4 regions of the Pantoea sp. BRR-3P genome follow, and region 3 is predicted to be linked to each of the others. Evidence: predicted binding sites of a transcription regulator. Region 3 holds the regulator's gene; each other region holds the start of a gene.
The links. The regulator PurR, encoded in region 3, represses purine synthesis genes. The targets are predictions, from matches to a motif close to CANGCAAACGTTTGCNTG.

Region 1 (4,937 bases), 1.6 Mb from region 3:
TTGATTTTTGCTGCACCTGAAGTGACGCGCAGCAACGATACCGAATATAACTTTCGTCAAAACAGTGATTTTTGGTATTTCACGGGCTTTAACGAACCGCAGGCGCTGCTGGTATTAATCAAAAGCGATGACACGCATAACCACAGCGTGTTGTTCAATCGTGTGCGCGATCTGACCGCCGAAATCTGGTTTGGTCGCCGTCTTGGTCAGGACGCCGCACCGGCTAAATTGGGTGTCGATCGCGCCTTGCCTTGGGATGACATCGGCGAGCAGCTGCATCAATTGCTGAATGGTTTGGACGTGGTGTACCACGCGCAGGGCGAATACGCTGAGGCGGATCAGCTGGTGTTTAGCGCGCTGGATAAATTGCGTCGCGGCTTCCGTCAAAACCTCAGTGCGCCGGATACGATCACCGACTGGCGTCCGTGGGTGCATGAGATGCGCCTGTTCAAAAGTGCGCAAGAGATTGAGATTCTGCGCCGTGCGGGCAAAATCAGCGCGCTGGCGCACACGCGAGCCATGCAGGCCTGTCGTCCTGGTATGTTCGAATATCAGCTGGAAGGTGAAATTCATCATGAATTCAATCGCCATGGCGCGCGTTTTCCCTCTTACAACACTATCGTTGGTTCTGGCGAAAACGGCTGCATTCTGCACTACACCGAAAACGAATCGGAAATGCGCGACGGCGATTTAGTGCTGATTGATGCTGGCTGCGAATTCCATGGCTATGCGGGCGATATCACCCGCACCTTCCCGGTCAACGGCACGTTTAGTGAGCCGCAGCGCGCCATCTACGACATCGTGCTCGCTTCGCTGTACAAAGCGTTGTCGATGTTCCGCCCGGGTATCAGCATCCATGACGTTAATGACGAAGTGGTGCGCATCATGATTACCGGCCTGGTCGATCTCGGCATTCTGGATGGCAATATCGATACGCTGTTTGAAGAGCAGGCGCACCGCCCGTTCTTTATGCACGGTTTGAGCCACTGGCTGGGGCTGGATGTGCACGACGTCGGCCATTACGGCACGCCAAGCCGCGACCGCATTCTTGAGCCGGGCATGGTGCTGACCGTTGAGCCTGGCTTGTATATCGCGCCAGATGCCAAAGTGCCGCCGCAATATCGTGGCATTGGTATTCGCATCGAAGATGACATCGTCATCACCGCAGACGGCAACGAAAATCTTACCGACAGCGTGGTGAAAGATGCTGACGCGATCGAAGCGCTGATGGCGGCGGCACGCCACGCATGAGTATTTTAATTGCCGGCGGCGGCATGACTGGTGCGACTCTGGCGCTGGCGATTTCTCACCTGACGCAAGGCCAGCTACCGGTCACCTTGATTGAGCGTAGCCAACCCGATAGCCGTGCGCATCCGGGCTTCGATGGCCGTGCCATTGCATTGGCGGCTGGCACTTGCCAGCAATTAGCCGATATCGACCTATGGCGTTCACTGGCAGATTGCGCTACTCCTATCACCGATATCCACGTCTCCGATCGCGGTCATACCGGCTTCGTCTCGCTCAAAGCGGACGATCATCAATTGCCTGCGCTCGGTCAGGTGGTGGAGCTTTTTGATGTTGGGCAGCGCCTTTTTCAGCGTCTGAAAACGGCTCCCGGCGTTACGCTACGCTGTCCGGATCACGTCACTTCTGTGACACGCACGCCGGATAGCGTACAGGTTACGCTCAGCAGCGGCGAACAGCTGGATGGCGCATTATTAGTAGCCGCCGATGGCTCGCGTTCACCTTTGGGCGCCTCCTGCGGCATCACCTGGCAGCGCGATGATTATCAACAGTTGGCCGTTATCGCCAATGTTGCAACGCAATTGCCGCACCAGGGCCGCGCCTTCGAACGTTTTACCGAACATGGCCCGCTGGCGTTGCTGCCGATGTCCGGCAACCGTATGTCGCTGGTGTGGTGTCACCCGATTGCTGCGCAAGCAACCATTAAGCAATGGGACGAGGCGACTTTCCTGCAAGCGCTCCAGCGTGCGTTTGGCTGGCGATTGGGGCGTTTCACCCACGCTGGGCAACGCGAACATTATCCCCTGGCGCTGCAAACCGCCGAACGTCAGGTAACGCATCGGCTGGCGCTGGTGGGCAATGCGGCGCAGACGCTGCACCCGATCGCCGGACAAGGTTTCAATCTTGGCCTGCGCGATGTGATGTCACTGGCAGAGACGTTAGCAGGGGCGTGGCGTCAGCAGCACGATCCCGGCAGTTTTGCCGTATTGCAGCACTTTGCCGCGCGGCGTCAGCCCGATCGTGCCGCCACAATTGGCGTTACCGACGGTTTAGTCCGACTGTTTGCTAACCGCTATGCGCCGTTAGTAGCAGGACGAAATCTTGGGCTGGTGGCAATGGACCATCTGCCTTGGCTGCGAAACCCACTTGCCGCGCGCACGCTCGGCTGGGTGAAGCGTTAAGCACGAACTAAGGGGCAGCAATGCAAACTTTTGATGTGGCAATCGCCGGTGGCGGCATGGTGGGGTTGGCCGTCGCCTGCGGATTACAAGGTAGCGGCTTACGCGTTGCCGTGCTGGAAAAGGCACCTGAGCCACAATTTGATCCGGCGGCTAACGCGTCGATTCGCGTTTCTGCCATCAATGCTGCCAGCGAACGTCTGCTGCAAAAGCTTGACGTGTGGTCAAGCATTCTGGCCCTGCGTGCCAGCGCCTATCACGGTATGGAAGTGTGGGATCAGGACAGCTTCGGCTCGATCAGCTTTGATGATGAACAGCAGGGGCTATCGCATCTCGGCCATATTATCGAAAACGAAGTGATTCATAGCGCTTTGTGGCAGCGTGCCAGCAACAGCAGCGATATCACGCTGTTTGCACCCGCGCAGTTGCAGCAGGTGGCCTTTGGCGATAACGAAGCCTTCATTACGTTGCAAGATGGCAGCATGATGAGCGCACGTTTGCTGGTTGCCGCTGACGGCGCAAATTCCTGGCTGCGTGATAAAGCCGATATCCCGCTCACCTTCTGGGATTATGAGCATCATGCATTAGTGGCCAATATCCGCACCGACATGCCACATGATGCCATCGCGCGTCAGGTGTTTCATGGCGATGGCATTCTGGCGTTCCTGCCGATGCAGGATCCGCACCTGTGTTCAATTGTGTGGTCGCTCTCGCCGCAGGAAGCTAAGCGCCTGCAATCCATGCCGCAAGCGCTGTTTAACCAACAGCTGTCGGTGGCGTTTGATATGCGCCTGGGCCTGTGCCAGGTCGAGAGTGAGCGCAGAACCTTCCCACTGACGGCACGTTATGCACGTAACTTCGCCGCGCACCGCTTGGCATTGGTGGGTGATGCAGCACACACCATTCATCCGCTGGCTGGACAGGGTGTGAATCTCGGCTTTATGGATGCCGCAGAATTGATTGGTGAGATCCGTCGACTGCATCAGGAAGGTAAAGATATTGGGCAGCATCTCTATTTGCGCCGCTATGAGCGCAGCCGCAAGCACAGTGCCGCGATGATGTTGGCGGGGATGCAAGGTTTCCGCGAGCTGTTTGCCGGCACGCATCCGGCGAAAAAACTGCTGCGTGATGTCGGTCTGAAGCTGGCCGATACTTTACCGGGCGTTAAACCCATGATGCTTAAACAGGCAATGGGGCTGAACGACTTGCCCAGCTGGATCCGCTAATTCACCTTGCTGACGGCGCCCAATTGGGCGCCGTTTTTGTCTATTGCACCGTAAAGATGCGCCGCTGCACCGCGATCGCGCCTCGTTTGATTTATTCTAATTTTACCCCTTTATTCGCATTAGTTTTTCTCATGCTACATCAGTGCTGCTGCCATGCTCATCCTTAAGTTTGTGGTCCTGATTCACTCAGTTTGCTGCATGAAAGTAATTTAGTCGTATTTTGTGCGAGGCTAATCACAATAATGCAGTGATTTATGCTGTTCTGTGTTCGATGAGGTGTTGAAAGGTGCTAGGGTTTCACCCTCGTTTTGCTTATGGTTAATTGCCGCATTCGGTGATAACTTCAGCACAAAGAGAACGTTTGCGTCAGCCTGATAAGGCGACGCAGGCGCGTCACACTTACTTGTTTTCACAGGATGGTTATGACTCAGCAAACGCCTCTATTCGAACAGCATCAGGCATGCGGTGCCCGCATGGTGGACTTCCACGGTTGGATGATGCCGCTGCATTACGGCTCGCAAATGGATGAGCATCACGCGGTGCGCAACGATGCCGGCATGTTTGATGTTTCCCACATGACCATCGTCGATCTGCGCGGTGCACGTACCCGCGAGTTTCTGCGCTATCTATTGGCAAATGATGTCGCCAAATTGACTCAGCCCGGCAAAGCGCTTTACACCGGCATGTTGAATGCCTCGGCTGGCGTCATCGATGATTTGATTGTTTACTTTATGAGCGAAGATTTCTTCCGTCTGGTGGTTAACTCCGCCACGCGTGAGAAAGATTTGGCGTGGATTAAACAGCATGCGCAGCCGTTTGGCGTGGAATTGACTGAGCGTGACGATCTGGCGCTGATTGCGGTGCAAGGTCCGAATGCGCAGCAGAAAGCGCAAACGCTGTTTAGCGCCGCTCAGCGAGACGCCGTGACCGGCATGAAGCCGTTCTTCGGCGTACAAGCGGAAAACCTGTTCATCGCAACGACCGGTTACACCGGCGAAGCAGGCTACGAGATTGCCATGCCTGCCACTGAAGCCGCTGCTTTTTGGCAGCAGCTGTTGGCCGCAGGTGTTAAACCGGCGGGTTTAGGCGCGCGTGACACGCTGCGCCTGGAAGCGGGCATGAATCTGTATGGTCAGGAGATGGATGAAGGCGTTTCGCCGTTGGCTGCTAACATGGGCTGGACCATCAGCTGGGAGCCCGCCGATCGTGATTTTATTGGTCGTGATGCCCTGCAAGCGCAGCGCGAAAAAGGCACCGAAAAGTTGGTTGGTTTAGTGATGACCGAAAA
Region 2 (4,937 bases), 1.4 Mb from region 3:
CAAAACCTTCGCGCGTCGGCAGATGATCGCTTGCGCGGCTTTCGTTTTGATCGAGTGCATCCATATCCACGCGAAAACCCATTACCGGGCCCGGACGACCGGTTTCCAGCGTCGCCACCACGCCACAAAATCCGCCGGAGAAGTGTGTGATCCACTGCGGCAGCGCACCTTGCTCCAGCGCGCGCGCTTCCTGTTGCGCCAGCACCTCATCGGAGGGCAATCCCATGCGCGCGTCGGCATCGATCACCTCGCGGCCGAGCTTGAGTTGATAACCAAGACGATGCAGCTCCTCCGCCACTAAGGTGGCGGTGCGAAACTCCAGCCAGCCTGATTCGGCAAAATGGTGCAGATCGCGCCGCCAGGCCTGCATCTGCGGCACGCGGGCGTTGACACGTTCGGACAGGGTTTTCATCGGCATTTCCTTTGTGTTGATTTTTTATGCATTCACTCGAATCTACACAATGGTTTTGGAGCGCATAAGATGCGAATATCTTGCTACTGATAAACAACGGTTATCACTTCAAACATGTCTGCGAACCTCAAACTTCATCAGCTGCGCGCCTTTGTTGACGTGGCGCGGCAGGGCAGTATTCGTGCCGCCAGCCGTTTATCCGGGCTCTCGCAGCCCGCGCTCACCAAAGCGATTCAGGAACTGGAGCTCACGCTGGGTGCACGGCTGTTTGAACGGCGCCAGCAGGGCGTCACGTTGACCGACATCGGTGATAACTTTTTCCAGCATGCCAGCCTGGTGCTGGAAGAGTTGCGGGTGGCGCAGGAGGATATTCAGCAGCGGCTGGGATTGGCGGGCGGGCGCGTGAATATTGGCGTGGGCGGCAGTATTGCGCGCACCATCATGCCGCATGTCATCACGCAGTTTCATCGCGAGTATCCGCTGGTAAAGGTACGCATTGTTGAAGGCCAACTGGTATCGATGGTGCAGGAACTGCGCCAGGGCGAGCTGGATTTCACCATCAATACCTACGAAAAAAATCATCTCGATCAGGAATTAATTTTTGAACGCTTGATGGAGCGCGACTATCAGGTAGTGATGCGTAAAGGCCATCCGATGGCGCACGCGCGCTCGCTGGCCGAGTTACAACACTGCGACTGGACCATGCCAACGCCACAGGGCAGCTACTATCGGCTGCTGCACGATCTGTTTGGCGAGCGCGGCATGGCACCGCAAATTGTAGTGACCTGCGAAACCTTTATGGCTTGCACCAGTCTGGTGGCGCAGAGCGACTTCGTCAGTATTATCTCGCGCGATGTGATTGAAGATCCGACGCACGGCGGTCAGCTGATTTCGCTGGAGCTCGACGATCCCTTGCCGAAAGCCACGTTCTATCTGATCCAGCGCAAAGATGCTGCCCTGACGCCGATGAGTGCCTATATGGCGCAGCTGTTCCGCCGCCATTGTCAGCAAAGGTAAGAGTGCGTCCTGGCTCGCAACGGTATAAATAATGCGCACTACACTTGCATCTGGCGTTCCCTTAATGGAGTACAGACCATGCAAGTTACCCCGTATGTGTTCTACAACGGCCGCTGCGAAGAGGCGATTGCCTTCTACCTTGCGGCTACCGACGGCGAGCTGCTGTTTAAGATGACCTATGGCGATATGCCAGATGAAACGCCGGTGGAGGATGAAGGTTGCACTTCAGGCGTGAGCTTTTCACCCGAGCAGATTATGCATGCGCATGTGCGTATCGGGCAGGGCGAAATAATGATGAGTGATGGCGCACCGCAGGCGGAATATGCCGGTTTCTCGGTGAGTTTATCCACGCCGGATGAAGCGCAAGGGAAGCGTTGGTTTGATGCGCTGTCGGCGGGCGGTAACGTCACCAAAAGCTGGGCTCCAACGTTCTGGGCCAACGGTTTTGGGATGTTTACCGATAAATTCGGCGTGCCGTGGATGGTGAATGCGTATAAGCCACAGGTTTGAGTGGGATGGTGCGCGCTGGCCCTCACCCTAACCCTCTCCCACAAGTGGGCGAGGGAACCGATCGAGCCTAATTACTCCCTCTCCCGCGAGCGGGAGAGGGCTGGGGTGAGGGGAAACCCTCAACACCTTAGAAGTTGTAACCCACCACCAGGTAGTAACCCCAGCCGGTTGATTTCACTTCAAACGGGCCGTTGCCGAAGTTCAGCTCCTGGCCGTCAGCCCACTGGCCGCCGTTGTGGAAGTAACGCGCCACGGTAGAAACGTGCCAGTGATCGTAGTTCAGCGACAGAATGTGGCTGGAAGCGATGGAGTTGCTGGTGCGTGAACGATCGGACTCATCACGCAGATCGGAACCCCAGTCAAAGTTGGTAAAGCCGATGTAGCTCAGCTTGCCGCCCCACAGATCGGTAATCGGCACAAAGTATTTCACCTTGAAGCGATAACCATCCCAGCTGTTCTCGTTTGCCGCACCGTAGTTTTCCCACTGGTATTTGGCGTAGACGTTGAGCGACAGGCCGATATCGCTGTGCGTATCGATGTCGGTGCCAAGACCCATGTACCAGGTGTTCTGGCGGTTATCGCTATTGCGACCCATGTCATAGATATAGTTGTTGGCGAAATACCACTCTTTGAACGGACCAAATGAGAGATCGGTGCCGGTCAGTTTATCAATCGAAAAACGGGGCTCAATTTCCATGAACATCGGTGAACCGTGGTCAAACACGCCATTGGCGTTGCTATTGCCCACGCCGAAGAAGTTGGTCAGATCGAGGTAACCGTAGAAATCGAACCAATCCTTTTTGGTGAAGGCTTCGTATTCGAGGTACACGTCATTATTAAACTGGGGTCCAAAACGGGTATGCGTGCTGCCCACCACGTTAACGCTTTGATGCCACCAATCGGAAAGATACTGCGGATCGCTTTCTGCCGCTTGTGCTGCGCCAGTCAAGCTAGTGGCCAATAAGGCGCCTGCTATCAACGAGTTATATTTCATTATTTTAACCACATGCTTGTGATCGCCGGTCTTGTGCCGCGATCGGGTGAAGTCGATCCCAGGGATGGGCAGTGTGTTGTTGGATCCGGTCTCAAGCGCCAGATTTTCAAGCCCGCGTAATGTGCCTGTAACAGAGGCATAGAAAATAGATTTTGATCACGTTTGTCAAAAAGTGTTGCATTTCGATTCACTGAAAATGTGATCATTATCACAAATAAGCCGTGCGGCGAACGGAACCCCGCAACCGTTTACGTTGTCGCGTTCGTCTGAGAAATGGATTTTGTAGGGTGCGCATTCATGCGCACCAGGGGAATCAGGGGAGGGTAACGCGCACCTGCAGCCCGGCAATCTGGCCCTGCGCATCACGTCGATTCGACAGCGCAACCTGCATCTGATGTTTCTGCGCCACGCTGCGCACGATCGACAGGCCCAGCCCGCTGCCTTGCGCCTGCGCATCAGGCGAACGGGTAAAGCGGTCAAAAGCGCGTTCGATAAAGGATTCCGCCATACCTGGCCCGTTGTCCACAATATCCACCACGGTATGATTCCCCACCCGATGCAGCAGCACATCCACCAAACTGCCTTCCGGCGTATGCAGCATCGCGTTACCGATCAGGTTATCGAACAGGCTACGTAAATCAGAGCGACTGGCGTGCAGGCGATAGTGCGCTGTGCCGTTGAAGCCGATATCAATACCGCGTTTGTCGGCCACCACCATCAGCTGCTCAATGCTCTCTTTCAGCAGACTGTCCAACTCGATGGCTTCCACCGTGGCAACCACCGATTGATCTTCCTGGCGCGAAATGTTCAGCAGCTGCGTGACCAAATGACGCGTCCGGGTGACGCCCGCTTCCAGCTGATCGAACTGGCGACTGGCTTCTCCCGGCTGAATGTGTTGTCGCAGATTTTCCAGCTGCAAGGTCACGGCGGTCACCGGCGTGCGCAGCTCGTGGGCGGCATCCTCAAGGAACTGGCGCTGAGACGACCATGCCGTGCGCAGCTTATCCAGCAACGAGTTGTAAGCCGCCACCAGCGGCAGCACTTCATCCGGCAAGCCATCAGGAGATAGCGTATGCGGATGCAGCGTTTCCTGGGCGGCGATTTGACGCGATGCAACGCGTAAATCACGCGTGATGGCGCGTACCACCAGCCAGATGACGAGCAGCGAAAGCGGCATCATTAATACCAACGGAATGATGGCGGAGAGCGCCCGCTTCAGCATGATGCTTTTCATGTAGCCGATGTTGTGCAGCACCTGGATATTGCCAATTTCGCTGCCCAATTCGCCGGGACGCGTATAGACGCGCCATTCGCAGTCATCGCCACAATCACCCACTTTCAGGTCGTGCCAGCCATTTTTGCTTTGCAAGGGGGCATGCAGATCGGGCCACGAGCTGGCACGCAGCCGGTTATTGGTGTCCCACAGCTGGACAATGTAGGTGCTTTTCAGCTTTTCGGTATTCATCACCATCGGCATCAAGGCGGGCATACGCTGGCTGCTGGACCAGGCATCGGCGATCTTAGCAAGCTGATCGTCCTTCATGGTGCCCATCATGTCGCCGTAGCAGTGATAGAAATACCAGGTGACGCCGCCGATCATCGCCAGGTGCAGAATCACCAGCGTGGCGAGCAGTTTGTTACGCAGTGAGCGCATAAAGGTGAAAGGTTTCATATTGCCGGTACTCGCCAGCCGAGTCCGCGCACGTTGCGGATCACTTCGTTATCCAGCTTACGGCGCATGCCGTGAATTAATACATCAACGGCGTTGCTGCTCACTTCTTCGCCCCAGCCATAAATACGGTTCTCTAACTGCTCGCGCGACAGGATGGCGCCCGGGCGCTCCAGAAGCGCGTAGAGCAGGGCATATTCGCGCGCGGTAAGCTGCTCGCGCTGGCCTTTGTAGAGGACTTCACGCGTCATGATATCAATCTGCACGTCGCCGCTGCCCAGCAGGGAATCCGCCGCACCGTGGCGACGTCGGGTAATGGCGCGCATGCGCGCCAG
Region 3 (4,937 bases):
CCACCAACGCTTCCGCGGTTTTTATCCTGTAGTGATCGACGTCGAAACGGCCGGTTTTAACGCGCAAACCGATGCGCTGCTGGAAATTGCGGCCACCACGCTCAAGATGGATGAAGATGGCTGGTTGCATCGTGATGAAACGCTGCATTTCCACGTGGAACCGTTTGAAGGCGCCATTCTTAATCCAGCGGCGCTGGCGTTTACCGGTATCGATCCCACTAATCCGCTGCGCGGCGCCGTAAGTGAATACGAAGCCCTGCATGCCATTTTCAAAATGGTGCGCAAAGGCACAAAAGACAGCGGCTGCAATCGCGCCATTATCGTGGCGCATAACGCCACTTTCGATCTCAACTTCGTGATGGCAGCCGCCGAGCGTGCCAGCCTGAAGCGCAATCCCTTTCACCCTTTTGCCACTTTTGATACGGCCGCGTTAAGCGGTTTAGTGTTCGGGCAAACGGTGTTGGCGAAAGCCTGTAAAGCGGCAGGAATGGATTTTGATAGCACTCAGGCGCACTCGGCACTGTATGACACCGAGCAAACCGCAACGCTGTTCTGCGAACTGGTGAACCGCTGGAAGCGCCTTGGCGGCTGGCCGCTGGCTTTTGATGAAGCGCCGAAGGAAGACGCATCGTCCGAAGAGTAAAAGAAAAGGCCGACATCGTTGTCGGCCTCCTTCATTATTCCGCTTCTTTATACTTCTCTGCGGTTTCTTTCAGCAGGGGCTGAAGTTCGCCGCGCTGGAACATCTCAACGATAATGTCGCAGCCGCCAACCAGTTCACCATCTACCCACAATTGCGGGAAGGTTGGCCAGTTAGCGTACTTAGGCATTTCAGCGCGGATATCCGGGTTCTGCAGAATGTCCACGTAGGCGAAACGCTCACCACACGCAGAAAGCGCCTGCACGGCTTGCGCCGAGAAACCGCAGCTTGGCAGCTTTGGCGAACCTTTCATGTACAGCAGGATCGGGTTTTCTGCGATCTGACGCTGAATTTTTTCAACAGTACTCATTATTGCCTTCCTTAAAGCTTCACTTCGTGTTTGTTTATTGTAGCGATTTCGCTCCCGTACTGAAAACGGGATTTTACGTTAGCGTCGGGTAATCGCCATGTTTGTTAAGTTGGGCCGCCACAAATAACATTTTCATATCATTATTAGGCATGACTAAATTAATAATTAGCAATAGTTTCGCTGCGTTAACCAGCTGAATTAGTTCATTTTTGCGACAGAATCAATCTGGTAACAGTTTAATGGAAAAAGGCCTTACCTTTTGCAAAAAAAGTGGATTAGAATTGCCTCGGCGCTGATCGTTTGATCAGATTACTCTCACTCTGCCGCAGTCTGTTTGTTTCCAGCCTGCTGAACCTAAAACCGGATTATGCGTTTACTGATTACGCTTTTCATACTGGCTTTTGCCCAACTGTTCTTTAACGTGGCCTCTGCGTCTCCGCATGCGCCGGTTAATGCCAGCTCGCAAAAAGCAGAGAAAAAGAGCGCACGTGAAGACGAGCGCCGCAAACGACGTCCGGTGAAAACCACTACGAAAAAATCGCGGCTGCCTGCCGTCCAAAAACTCAAAATTAAAAAACAGGCAAAGCCAGAAATCGCACTGACTAAAACCAGCCGCAAAAAATCCCTGCTAAAACCCACGACGAAGAAATATGGTCATCAACGACAGATAAAAAAAGCCGCAGACGTCGACGTTGATGATGAAGCATTGCCGCTCACCGGCATCAAAATGAGCAAGGCGCATCGCCAGCGTTATCAAAAGGCGCGTGAAACTGCGATGACAAAATTAATGGGCCAGCTCGGCAAACCTTATCAATGGGGCGGCACCTCCCCGCATACCGGCTTCGACTGCAGCGGCCTGGTGTGGTACGCCTATAAAGATTTGGTGAAGTTCAAGTTCCCGCGCACCGCCAATGAGATGTATCACCTGCGCGATGCTGCACCAATTAAGCGTGAAATGCTGGAAAAAGGTGATTTGGTGTTCTTCCGCATCAATAATCGTGGTACTGCCGATCATGTTGGCGTGTATCTCGGAAATGGCAAATTCATTCAGTCGCCGCGTACCGGCAAAGATATTCAGATTAGCGCGTTGGGTGAGGATTACTGGCAGAAACACTATGTTGGGGCGCGTCGTATGATGACGCCGAAAACCATTCGTTAGTTGTTGCGCAACGCGCAGAAAAAAGCCGGACGCTGCATTGAGCTGCTCCGGCTTTTTTTATTAATGCATGATTGCAGTAAAGCTAAAGGCAATAATCATTAACAGAGCACCAACGGTTGTCATTAGCGCCAGCTTCAAATCCGTACTCATTACTCCTCCTTAGTCACACATTTCTTAGGGTTAAAGCGATTTTCGCACAGCGATGGGCAAAAATCTCGTGTTATCCGCCCGGGCTTGCTAGAATCGCCGCCTTTCGTTGCGCAACACATTTTGTGCAGGCTGTGTTTACAGCGCGATAAAGTGATTTTGTCTGCTAAACCACACCGTTTTGCCCCTTATTTTGGGCGATAAAAGCATTAGCAGACGCAAACGTTTAACAATATACTTATCAGTAAGTTGCGATAAGCCCAGGAGTACCATTTTCATGGCAACAATTAAAGATGTGGCAAAACGCGCGGGTGTTTCGACCACCACGGTTTCGCATGTCATCAACAAAACGCGTTTCGTAGCAGAAGAGACGCGTAACGCCGTATGGGAAGCGATCAAAGCATTGCACTACTCGCCAAGCGCCGTGGCGCGTAGCCTGAAAGTCAATCACACCAAAACGTTGGGCCTGCTGGCGACCTCCAGTGAAGCGCCCTATTTTGCCGAAATTATTGAAGCGGTAGAAAATCACTGCTTCGATCGCGGCTATACGTTGATTCTGGGTAACGCGCATAACGACTTACAAAAGCAGCGCGCTTATCTCTCCATGATGGCGCAGAAGCGTGTCGATGGATTGCTCGTGATGTGTTCAGAATACCCCGATGATTTGCTGCAAATGCTTGAAGAAAATCGCAATATCCCGATGGTTGTTATGGATTGGGGCGCTTCGCGCGGCGATTTTACCGATACCGTGCAGGATAATGCATTCCAGGGTGGCTATCTCGCTGGGCGATATCTGATTGAACGTGGTCACCGCGACATTGGCGCAATTCCGGGGCAATTGGAGCGCAATACCGGCGGCGGACGCCATGCCGGTTTCCTTCAGGCGATGAATGAAGCGGGCATCACTGTGCGCCCGGAATGGATCGTTCAGGGCGACTTTGAACCGGAATCGGGTTATCAGGCGATGCAGCAAATCCTTAATCAGAAACAGCGCCCCACCGCCGTGTTCTGCGGTGGTGACATTATGGCGATGGGCGCAATTTGCGCAGCAGATGAAATGGGTTTGCGCGTGCCGCAGGATATCTCAGTGATTGGCTATGATAACGTGCGCAACGCGCGTTATTTCACGCCCGCCCTGACCACCGTGCATCAGCCTAAAGCCGAATTAGGTGAAAAAGCTTTGGAGATGCTGCTCGATCGCATCACCAGCAAGCGTGAAGAGCCACAAACCATTGAGGTTCAACCCACGCTGATTGAGCGCCGCTCCGTGGCAGACGGGCCATTCCGCGACTATCGTCGCTAGTGTGTCACTTCGCTGAGCCATTCGTGGTTCAGCGTTTCGGCATCCCCGAGATAGGCTAATAGCCAATCCAGCGCCGGCGACGCGCGCTGTTCTGACCAGCTAACGCAGCAGGGGCTGTCTGGAAAGGCCTGCGGCAATTGCAGCTCCACCAACGCGTGGTTATCCAGCAGCGGTCGAGCTAAATGGCCCGGCACCATCCCAACGCACAATCCTGCCTGCAAGCAGTCGAGCCCGGTTTCCCATTCTGGCACCACCAGGCGCCGCTGATTATCGAGCGTCCATGTCATGCGGCGCGGCAACGCTCGCGAGGTATCTTCTAGCACCAGCGAAGGCCATGCCCGCAGAGTTTCATCATCCAGTTCAACGCTACTGACTAAAGGATGATGAGGACTCACGACACAGCGCCAGTTAAGCGCCCCCATATCCTGAAAAGCAAAACGTCCCCCAACCGGAATTGCCTGAGTGGCGCCAATCGCGACATCAACGCGTCCATCAGCTAACGCGTCCCAGACGCCATTAAACACTTCATAACTGATGATCAACTCCATGTCCGGGAAATGGCGATAGAAGTCCTTCACTAATTGCCGCGTACGCTGCGGTTTTACAATACAGTCAATGGCGATGCTCAACTCACCGCGCCAGCCATTGGCCAGCTGCTGGCACTGCCTGCGGGTGGCGAGCATTTTTTTGATAACAGATCGTCCTTCACGCACAAAATGCTCACCTGCCGGTGTCATTACCACTTCCCGATGCTGGCGCTCAAAGAGCGGTACCGCCAGCCAGGTTTCCAGTTGGCGTACGGTATAGCTGATGGCAGAAGGCACACGGTGCAACTCCTGCGCCGCGGCGCTGAAGCTGCCGGTTCGCGCTACGGCATCTACCACTTCAAGCGCGTATTCTGACCACATGAATTCACCTTCAAAAAATTTAACAGCACTGTGCAAATATTAGCGTTTCACAAAGCGTGTTGCATCCTTTTACACTCCCCCGCGTTCAACCTGCCCATAAGAGAAATAACATGTTGTCGTCTAAAGCATTTATGCCCTACCTTGCCGTGCTCAGCATGCTCGGCTTTCTTGCCACGGATATGTATTTACCCGCCTTTGGCGATATGCAACGTGATTTTGCCACTGCACCGGGCACCATCAGTGCCAGCCTGAGTCTGTTCCTTGCCGGCTTTGCTTGTGCGCAGGTCTTTTGGGGACCGCTGTCAGATCGCTACGGTCGTAAACCTATTCTGCTGGCGGGCTTAGCCATCTTTGCACTTGGCTGTCTTGGTATGCTTTGGGTGACCGATGTACGCCTGATGCTGGCGTTA
Region 4 (4,937 bases), 1.6 Mb from region 3:
CGCGACCGCCGTTGGTGACTACCAGATCGTCTTTCATCGTGGTTCCTGCATGGAAGACTTTGCCATCCGGTACTTCTTCCAGCGGCAAACCGTGAATCTGATCGCCAGTCGTATAATCTCCCGGATAACCGCCCGCCGCTAATACCACGCCCAGCGCAGGACGCGGATCCCACTTCGAGGTTTGCTGATCCAGTTTGCCGTCGGTAGCCGCCAGGCACAGCGCAACCAGATCCGACTGCAGGCGCAGCATGATCGGTTGGGTTTCTGGATCGCCGAAGCGGCAGTTGAACTCGATCACTTTGGGCTGACCGGCTTTATCGATCATCAAACCGGCATACAGAAAGCCGGTATAGATGTTACCTTCGGCTTTCATGCCGTTAACGGTTGGCCAGATGATCTGATCCATCACGCGCTGGTGGATCTCATCGGTCACCACAGGTGCCGGGGAATAAGCTCCCATGCCACCGGTGTTAGGGCCGGTATCACCATCGCCGACGCGCTTGTGATCCTGACTGGTAGCCATCGGCAGCACATTGTTGCCGTCAACCATCACGATAAAGCTGGCTTCTTCGCCATCCAGGAACTCTTCAATTACGATGCGGTGACCGGCATCGCCGAACGCATTGCCGGCCAGCATATCTTGCACAGCCGCTTCTGCTTCAGCCAACTCCATCGCGACGATAACGCCTTTACCGGCGGCCAATCCGTCAGCTTTGATCACGATCGGTGCGCCTTTCTCACGCAGATAGGCCAGCGCAGGTTCCACGTCGGTGAAGTTTTGGTATTCAGCGGTTGGAATCTGCTGACGTGCCAGGAAATCTTTAGTGAAGGCTTTTGAGCCTTCCAGCTGCGCAGCGGCCTGCGTTGGGCCAAAGATCTTCAGGCCTGCAGCACGGAACGCATCAACTACGCCAATCACCAGCGGCGCTTCTGGGCCAACGATAGTGAGGTCGATCTTTTCCTGCTGTGCAAAGGCCAGCAGTGCGGGAACATCGGTGGCGCTGATGGCCACGTTTTGCAGAGCGGGTTCAAGTGCGGTGCCAGCATTGCCTGGTGCGACAAACACGGTTTCCGCCAGCGGCGACTGCGCTGCTTTCCACGCCAATGCGTGTTCACGTCCGCCATTACCAATCACTAAAATTTTCATCTGTACTGCTCCCAACAATTAATGGCGGAAATGACGCATATCGGTGAAGATCATCGCGATGCCGTGCTCATCAGCGGCGGCAATCACTTCATCATCACGGATTGAACCACCCGGCTGAATCACGCAGCTAATGCCGACAGCCGCTGCGGCGTCGATACCGTCGCGGAACGGGAAGAAAGCGTCAGACGCCATCGCCGAACCTTTCACTTCCAGGCCTTCGTCACCCGCTTTAATACCGGCGATTTTAGCGGAGTAAACACGGCTCATCTGACCGGCGCCAATGCCGATAGTCATATTGTCGCGCGCATAGACGATGGCGTTGGATTTTACGAACTTCGCCACTTTCCAGCAGAACAGCGCATCACGCAGTTCCTGCTCAGTTGGCTGGCGCTTGCTGACCACGCGCAGCTGGCTGGCATCAACCATGCCCAGATCGCGATCCTGCACCAGCACGCCGCCATTAACGCGTTTGAAATCCAGCGCCGCAACGCGGCCTTGCCACTGACCACATACCAGAACGCGCACGTTCTGTTTGGCGGCGGTGACTTTCAATGCGGCCTCGCTGGCGGAGGGGGCGATGATCACTTCCACAAACTGACGGCTGATGATGGCCTGCGCGGTGGCTTCGTCCAGCTCGCGGTTAAAGGCGATGATGCCGCCGAAAGCGGAAGTCGGGTCAGTTTTGTAGGCACGCTCGTAAGCTTCAAGAATCGACCCGCCCACCGCGACACCGCATGGGTTAGCGTGCTTGACGATGACACAAGCGGCTTCCTCGAACTCTTTCACGCATTCAAGTGCGGCATCGGTATCGGCGATATTGTTGTAAGAGAGCGCTTTGCCCTGAACCTGCTGCGCGGTGGCAACAGATGCTTCAGCCACATTCTCTTCTATATAGAAGGCAGCATCCTGATGGCTGTTCTCGCCGTAACGCATATCCTGTTTCTTAATGAAGTTGAGGTTCAGCGTGCGCGGGAAACGGCCGGCCGGTTCTTTGCTGTTGCTGTGATAAGCCGGCACCAGGCTGCCGAAGTAGTTGGCAATCATGCTGTCGTAGGCGGCAGTGTGTTCGAAGGCTTTAATGGCCAGATCGAAGCGCGTTTCCAGCGTGAGTGAGTTTTCGTTGGCATCCAGCTCGGCAATAATCGCCTCGTAATCGCCGCTCTTCACCACAATCGCCACGTCTTTGTGGTTCTTGGCTGCGGATCGAACCATGGTTGGGCCACCGATATCGATGTTCTCAACCGCGTCAGCCAGTGAGCAATCAGGTTTGGCAACGGTTTGTGCGAAGGGATAAAGGTTTACCACCACCATGTCGATCGGGTTAATGGCGTGCTCGGCCATGATCGCATCATCCTGACCGCGACGACCCAAAATGCCGCCGTGCACTTTTGGGTGCAGCGTTTTGACGCGTCCATCCATCATTTCCGGAAAACCGGTGTAGTCAGAAACTTCGGTGACGGGCAGGCCCGCATCTGCCAGCAGACGTGCAGTGCCGCCTGTGGAGAGCAGCTCAACACCACGACTGGAGAGTGCCTGAGCAAATTCGAGGATACCGGCTTTATCAGAGACACTGAGCAGAGCGCGGCGTACAGGACGACGTTGTTGCATGGTGGTTTTATCCCTTGGCTTTGTTTCGCGTAAAAAAGAGCGTTACATCAAGCTTAGTGTCTTTCTTCTATATAGAAGGCAACACTTGCCTCATGTAACGCCCCAAAAGGGGCATCCTTGACGTCGCCCGGCATTGTAGCGAAAACGTTTGCGTGATGCTCGCTTAAATTCATTTGCACGACGGAGTGTGGATAACTGTGTGTGTAACTGCGTATAAGGCGGGGTTTTGCTGTGGAATGCAGCGAACGGTTGTTTTTGTTGAATTTAGCGGTTGCGCACTGAGAACAACTCCCTATAATGCGCATCCATCAACACGGCACAACGGTTTACGAAATGTGGTGTTGGTGAGGAAGATTCGATAAGAACTTCCGCCGGATGAAAACGCTGAAAAAAGTGTTTGACTCTGAAGAGGGAAAGCGTAATATACGCCACCTCGCGACAGGCGGTTAACCCGCTGCTCGCAACGCTCTTTAACAATTTATCAGACAATCTGTGTGGGCACTCGCAGGATTGATATCAGCGTCTCCGGACGCAACAAAATATCAAAGCCTCACGAGTGAACACATAATGAAATTCATTATGACGTTTTACAGATGAGCATCGCTGCACGTGTTGCAGCAAATCAAACTTAAATTGAAGAGTTTGATCATGGCTCAGATTGAACGCTGGCGGCAGGCCTAACACATGCAAGTCGGACGGTAGCACAGAGAGCTTGCTCTCGGGTGACGAGTGGCGGACGGGTGAGTAATGTCTGGGAAACTGCCCGATGGAGGGGGATAACTACTGGAAACGGTAGCTAATACCGCATAACGTCGCAAGACCAAAGTGGGGGACCTTCGGGCCTCACACCATCGGATGTGCCCAGATGGGATTAGCTAGTAGGTGGGGTAATGGCTCACCTAGGCGACGATCCCTAGCTGGTCTGAGAGGATGACCAGCCACACTGGAACTGAGACACGGTCCAGACTCCTACGGGAGGCAGCAGTGGGGAATATTGCACAATGGGCGCAAGCCTGATGCAGCCATGCCGCGTGTATGAAGAAGGCCTTCGGGTTGTAAAGTACTTTCAGCGGGGAGGAAGGCGGTGAGGTTAATAACCTCACCGATTGACGTTACCCGCAGAAGAAGCACCGGCTAACTCCGTGCCAGCAGCCGCGGTAATACGGAGGGTGCAAGCGTTAATCGGAATTACTGGGCGTAAAGCGCACGCAGGCGGTCTGTCAAGTCGGATGTGAAATCCCCGGGCTTAACCTGGGAACTGCATTCGAAACTGGCAGGCTAGAGTCTTGTAGAGGGGGGTAGAATTCCAGGTGTAGCGGTGAAATGCGTAGAGATCTGGAGGAATACCGGTGGCGAAGGCGGCCCCCTGGACAAAGACTGACGCTCAGGTGCGAAAGCGTGGGGAGCAAACAGGATTAGATACCCTGGTAGTCCACGCCGTAAACGATGTCGACTTGGAGGTTGTTCCCTTGAGGAGTGGCTTCCGGAGCTAACGCGTTAAGTCGACCGCCTGGGGAGTACGGCCGCAAGGTTAAAACTCAAATGAATTGACGGGGGCCCGCACAAGCGGTGGAGCATGTGGTTTAATTCGATGCAACGCGAAGAACCTTACCTACTCTTGACATCCACGGAACTTGGCAGAGATGCCTTGGTGCCTTCGGGAACCGTGAGACAGGTGCTGCATGGCTGTCGTCAGCTCGTGTTGTGAAATGTTGGGTTAAGTCCCGCAACGAGCGCAACCCTTATCCTTTGTTGCCAGCGGGTAATGCCGGGAACTCAAAGGAGACTGCCAGTGATAAACTGGAGGAAGGTGGGGATGACGTCAAGTCATCATGGCCCTTACGAGTAGGGCTACACACGTGCTACAATGGCGCATACAAAGAGAAGCGACCTCGCGAGAGCAAGCGGACCTCATAAAGTGCGTCGTAGTCCGGATCGGAGTCTGCAACTCGACTCCGTGAAGTCGGAATCGCTAGTAATCGTAGATCAGAATGCTACGGTGAATACGTTCCCGGGCCTTGTACACACCGCCCGTCACACCATGGGAGTGGGTTGCAAAAGAAGTAGGTAGCTTAACCTTCGGGAGGGCGCTTACCACTTTGTGATTCATGACTGGGGTGAAGTCGTAACAAGGTAACCGTAGGGGAACCTGCGGTTGGATCACCTCCTTACCTGAAGATAC

Region 1: the regulator PurR is predicted to act here: its motif matches at 4,000-4,017, upstream of gcvT (glycine cleavage system aminomethyltransferase GcvT).
Region 2: the regulator PurR is predicted to act here: its motif matches at 3,171-3,188, upstream of AAGR08_RS16810 (nucleoside-specific channel-forming protein Tsx).
Region 4: the regulator PurR is predicted to act here: its motif matches at 2,893-2,910, upstream of purH (bifunctional phosphoribosylaminoimidazolecarboxamide formyltransferase/IMP cyclohydrolase).

The regions. Positions count from the first base shown of each region.
Region 1 covers NZ_CP155066.1:597,222-602,158, forward strand. Annotated here, with positions in the region: gene pepP (Xaa-Pro aminopeptidase) at 1-1,251, shown strand, start outside; gene ubiH (2-octaprenyl-6-methoxyphenyl hydroxylase) at 1,248-2,426, shown strand; gene ubiI (FAD-dependent 2-octaprenylphenol hydroxylase) at 2,447-3,649, shown strand; gene gcvT (glycine cleavage system aminomethyltransferase GcvT) at 4,072-4,937, shown strand, end outside.
Region 2 covers NZ_CP155066.1:3,618,102-3,623,038, reverse strand. Annotated here, with positions in the region: gene AAGR08_RS16825 (amidohydrolase) at 1-412, opposite strand, end outside; gene AAGR08_RS16820 (LysR family transcriptional regulator) at 527-1,429, shown strand; gene yjdN (VOC family metalloprotein YjdN) at 1,508-1,939, shown strand; gene AAGR08_RS16810 (nucleoside-specific channel-forming protein Tsx) at 2,067-2,933, opposite strand; gene AAGR08_RS16805 (ATP-binding protein) at 3,247-4,605, opposite strand; gene AAGR08_RS16800 (response regulator transcription factor) at 4,602-4,937, opposite strand, start outside.
Region 3 covers NZ_CP155066.1:2,227,876-2,232,812, forward strand. Annotated here, with positions in the region: gene rnt (ribonuclease T) at 1-643, shown strand, start outside; gene AAGR08_RS10280 (Grx4 family monothiol glutaredoxin) at 678-1,013, opposite strand; gene AAGR08_RS10285 (C40 family peptidase) at 1,378-2,169, shown strand; gene AAGR08_RS10290 (YnhF family membrane protein) at 2,230-2,319, opposite strand; gene purR (HTH-type transcriptional repressor PurR) at 2,594-3,619, shown strand; gene punR (DNA-binding transcriptional activator PunR) at 3,616-4,527, opposite strand; gene punC (purine nucleoside transporter PunC) at 4,638-4,937, shown strand, end outside.
Region 4 covers NZ_CP155066.1:3,780,487-3,785,423, reverse strand. Annotated here, with positions in the region: gene purD (phosphoribosylamine--glycine ligase) at 1-1,147, opposite strand, end outside; gene purH (bifunctional phosphoribosylaminoimidazolecarboxamide formyltransferase/IMP cyclohydrolase) at 1,166-2,755, opposite strand; rRNA gene AAGR08_RS17485 (16S ribosomal RNA) at 3,386-4,926, shown strand.